2 regions of the Rhizobium sp. C104 genome follow, and region 2 is predicted to be linked to the other one. Evidence: riboswitches for the same ligand, from Rfam matches in the RefSeq annotation. Region 2 holds a riboswitch; the other holds the start of a gene.
What was found. A riboswitch is a leader RNA that binds a small molecule or an ion and turns the genes downstream of it on or off. The one in region 2 is predicted to bind FMN.
Positions count from the first base shown of each region.

Region 1: it holds a riboswitch for FMN, as region 2 does, so the genes downstream of both, MF410_RS10915 (DMT family transporter) here and MF410_RS05020 (6,7-dimethyl-8-ribityllumazine synthase) in region 2, are expected to answer to the same signal.

Region 1 covers NZ_CP092348.1:1,965,637-1,967,831, forward strand. Annotated here, with positions in the region: gene MF410_RS10910 (esterase-like activity of phytase family protein) at 1-182, opposite strand, end outside; gene MF410_RS10915 (DMT family transporter) at 265-1,176, opposite strand; FMN riboswitch at 1,270-1,422, opposite strand; gene hupB (DNA-binding protein HupB) at 1,543-1,818, opposite strand; gene lon (endopeptidase La) at 2,025-2,195, opposite strand, start outside.
Region 2 covers NZ_CP092348.1:797,738-799,932, forward strand. Annotated here, with positions in the region: gene MF410_RS05015 (VOC family protein) at 1-376, opposite strand, end outside; gene MF410_RS05020 (6,7-dimethyl-8-ribityllumazine synthase) at 540-974, opposite strand; FMN riboswitch at 1,053-1,196, opposite strand; partial or broken gene MF410_RS05025 (SRPBCC family protein) at 1,425-1,870, shown strand; gene MF410_RS05030 (hypothetical protein) at 2,054-2,195, shown strand, end outside.

The sequences.
Region 1 (2,195 bases), 1.2 Mb from region 2:
CCGTCGTCGGTCGCGGTGATGATTTCGGCTGAAGTCGCCGAGAGCTTGTCCTTGTCGGCAGGCAGGTTCTGGGCGACCGGGAAGGAGGCGATGCGGTTGAAAACCGGCTCGGCGGCGGCCGGGAAGGCAACGGAAGCGAGAAGCACGGCAGCAAGTGCTGCCTTGCGCGATGAAATGGTCATGAAAATCCCCCATGTGTCGAATAGTCGAAACATGGGTTTTCTGCGGGACTGCCATGACAGAGGCATGACAGCCCCCGCCATTTCACGCGGTTTGCGTCAGGCCGCCCTTTTCCCGGCGCATCTCGTCGCGCATGATGAAAAGCGAGGCGGCAAGGATGAGAGCAGCTCCGAGCCAAAGATAACCGGCCGGCGCATAACCGAAGAACAGCCAGCCGGCCAGCACATTCAACGGCAGCTTCAGATTGTCGAAGGGCTGGACGTAGGCGGCGTCGGCGCTGGCATAGGCAAGGGTCAGCAGGTATTGCGCTACGACCGTCAGCAGGCCGGCCAGCAGGAAGAGAGCAAGCGCGGTGCCCGTCGGCACGGCAAAGCCCGCCGCGAGCGCCAGGCCGCCATTGATCGGCGTCAGCAGCACCAGCAGCCAGACGGTGATCGTCTCGGGCTTTTCGATGCCGGTCAGGCTCTTGGTGATCAGCGACGAGGCGCCCCAGAACAGCGCCGAGAGCACCGGCAGCAGGGCTGCCCAGGTGAAGCTGTCGGACCATGGCTGCAGGATGATCATCGCGCCGGCAAAGCCGACACCGGTCGCCGCCCACCGGACAGGACCGACACGTTCGCCGAGGAACAGGCGGGCGCCGAGAATGATGAAGAAAGGCGAGGTCATGACGAGGGCGATCGCCTGCCAGATCGGCACCGACGCAAGGCCGGAAATCCAGGCCTCGACGCCGAGCGCGGCAAAGATCACGCGCACAATATGCCGCCAGGGATAATCGGTGCGCATTGCCGAAAGGCCTGATTTGCGCAGGAAGGGCAAGGAGAACAGAAATGCGAAAGCATATTGCCAGAAGGCCGCGGAAGCCGAGGGAAAGGCGAGCTTCATCGTCAGCCACTGGGTGACGACGTTGAGGAGCGAGAAGACCACGCCTCCAAGCACCATGAAAGCTGCGCCGGCAAAGGCGCGCGACTGCGACACTGCAAGGGAATTCTGATTCATGTCTTTCATCCGAAACCAGGGACCAACATAAATCAGGACGCAACGAGCGACGGCACGCTGACGCTGGCAGTCTCCTGCCCCGCACGCGGCCATGCTCATTCTCTTCCATCCGGACTTTGACCGTCGGCTCCGGAATCGCACCGGATCTGCTGACCCTTCCCAAGCGACAGCTTGGGAAGGCGCTCGCGGGCTCGGGCCGAGACCCTTACCGCCGGTGGGGAGTTTCACCCCGCCCTGAGAACAGCTCTGTCGTAGAACAATGCGCCGCATGCGGCAAGCGGCGAAAGCAAAAGGGGTCCGGCAAAGCCGAACCCCTCCCAAATCCTGCACAGCCGGTCTCGTTTACGGCTGGCGGATAATCTCAGATCAGCCGTTGACGGCGTCCTTCAGGCCCTTGCCGGGCGTGAACTTCGGCACGTTGCGAGCCGGAATGTCGACTTCAGCGCCCGTCGACGGGTTGCGGCCCTTCGATGCGGCACGATGAGAAACGGTGAAGCTGCCGAACCCTGCGAGGCGGATGTCGCCCTTGTTCTTGAGTTCACCCTGGACAACGTCAAAAACCGCGTCAACAGCGGAAGCCGCGTCAGACTTCGTCAGTCCTGCCTTTTCGGCGACTGCGGACACGAGTTCATTCTTGTTCATGTTTCCACCCCTTTCTAAATGGTACGAAACGACTCAAAAGTAAGCTAGGCGCAGAATAGGTTTCATCAGGCCCGCCGGGAACCCAAAAGCCCTGCAAATCAAGGAAAAGCAAGCGTCTACATGACGTTTTCACAAAAAAGGCTGGCGTTTTCGCCAGCCTTTTTCCGTCTTTTCAGCCAATGGGGCATAAATGTGGCCGAGGCCACTCAATGCGCTATGGTCGCGCCCGTCTCGTCGAGGCCTTCGACCGAGGTGATGACAGGCGTTTCCACCGTGCCGTCCCATTCGATCGGCTCCGGCCGCCGGACCAGCGCATGCTTGATCACCTCGCCCATGCGGGACACCGGGATGATCTCCATGCTGTTCTTCACGTTGTC
Region 2 (2,195 bases):
GTTCGTCCTTGCCGGCATAGACGCCGGCAGCGTCATGGAACACGTCGCTGACCTCGACGCCACGGGCGATGAGATCGCGACGGGCGGCCTCGATGTCGGAGACGATGAGGTAGAGCCCCTGGGCGGAGCCGGGTGCGGCTGCGGTTATGTTCTTGCCGAAAATGATCGCGCAGCCGGAGCCGGGCGGGGTGAACTGGATCACCCGGAAATCGGCATCACTGGCGAAGTCGGCGTCGAGCCGCCAGCCGAGGCCGTCGTAAAAACGTTTGGCGCGGTCGACGTCGGAAACGGGGATGACGACCACTTCGAGCTTGGTGTCGACGGGCCGTGTTTTCGGATTTTCGATAGGGGGTTCACTGCGCATTGCATTGCTCATCTTCAGCTCCTTGAGGTTGTGGATGCGTTAAGAATGGCGATACATGTCGGGGTCGAGTGGACCACAGCGCGGCGAGGGCGTCGAATCAATTATTCTGTCGGAATTGGCCTGATGAAGACGGCGGGATCGGTTCCGCCGCCTCGGTTTCAGCGGATCAGCCTTGCTACGCGGCAAGAGCGGCGCGTGTCTTCCCGATCGTCAGCGCGGCCTTTGCGGCCTCCCGCCCTTTCTCGACGAAGTGTGCCCGGTAGATCTGCTTGTGGTGGTCGGTTTCCTGATATTGGTGCGGCGTCAGCGAAACCGACAGCACCGGCACGCCGGTATCCATGCCGGCGCGCATCAGCCCGTCGACCACGGCCTGGGCGACGAATTCATGGCGGTAAATTCCGCCGTCGACGACGAAAGCGGCGGCAACGACGGCGGCATAGCGCCCGGTTGCGGCAAGATCGCGGGAAAGCAGCGGCATTTCGAAGGCGCCGGGAACATCGAACACATCGACCTGCTCGGGCGGCACGAGTTGGTAGAAGCCGTCAAGGGCGCGGTCGACGATGTCGGCGTGCCAGCTGGCTTTGATAAAGGCGTAGCGGGTGGGTGTCATGGTAATCTCCTTTGGCGAACAGACACATCACCCAAGGCGATCACGAACGTCCCCGACAGCCGCAAGGGCGGCAGGAACGCACGTTCTCTTTCATCCGGACTATGACCGTCGGCTCAGGCATCTCACCTGATCTGCTGACCCTTCCTTAAGAAGGCGCTCGCGGGCTCGCAATCGAAACTGCATACCGCCGGTAGGGACTTTCACCCCGCCCTGAGAACGGCGGGGACAATAGGGGCAAGGCGGCGGGCTGGCAATAGGGCGAAATGCTTTCTGCAATGTGCAAGGAGCAGCGGCTACCTGTGTCCGCAATATGAGGATGACGCCCCGAGCGCCCTTGCTGAACGTACACGTTTGCCTACATGATTCCGATGAGGACACCCAATCTACACAGCATGACCCGCTGATCCCGCCGGAGGCGAGGGCAGGCCATGACAACCATGGGAGAGAGACATGCAAGATCCCCTCGTCGTTCACCGCGAGGCGCATATCGCGGCGCCGCCGGCCGCGGTGTTTGCGCTGATGACCGACCCGGAAAGATTCTGCGCTGGATGGGAACCGAGGCTCAGGTCGAGCCGCAGCCGGGCGGGCTCTACCTCGTCAACGTCACCGGCGCTCGTTTTGCGCGCGGCTCGTTTCGCGAGGTGGTGCCGGTTCATCGCCTTGCCTATAGCTTCGGCTGGGACGGCAGCGAGGTGGTTCCGCCGGGGTCGAGCCTGGTCGAGATCGACCTGATCGAGCAAGGAGACGGAACGCTGCTGCGACTCACCCATAGCGGCCTGCCGAGCGCCGATCAATGCGCCGGCCATGCAGAAGGCTGGGCGCACTACCTTGGACGGCTGACCGAGGTCGCCGCCGGGCGCGATCCCGGTCCTGACAGTTTTCACGGCAGAACATGAACGATTTTTTACGGGCAGCGGGCGCCCGCAAGCGCTTGACGCCGCGGGAAAAGCGGTGCGGCGATACCCTGATCGGGCGTCCGAAAACGCTGGTTTTTCTCGTCTAAACATGAACGTGCAGTTCATCTCCAGTTCAATTTGGCGGCCATAAGATCAGGGCGGCTGGATGAAATGGAGTTTTCGATGAAGGCACTTTCTATCGCGGCTGCCTTGCTCGCTGGCAGCCTCTCGATCGGCACGGCTGAGGCAATGCCGATGGGGACAATCAATGTCCAGAGCAAAGCCACAAGCGATGTCACGAAGGTCGACTATGCGTGCGGCCGCG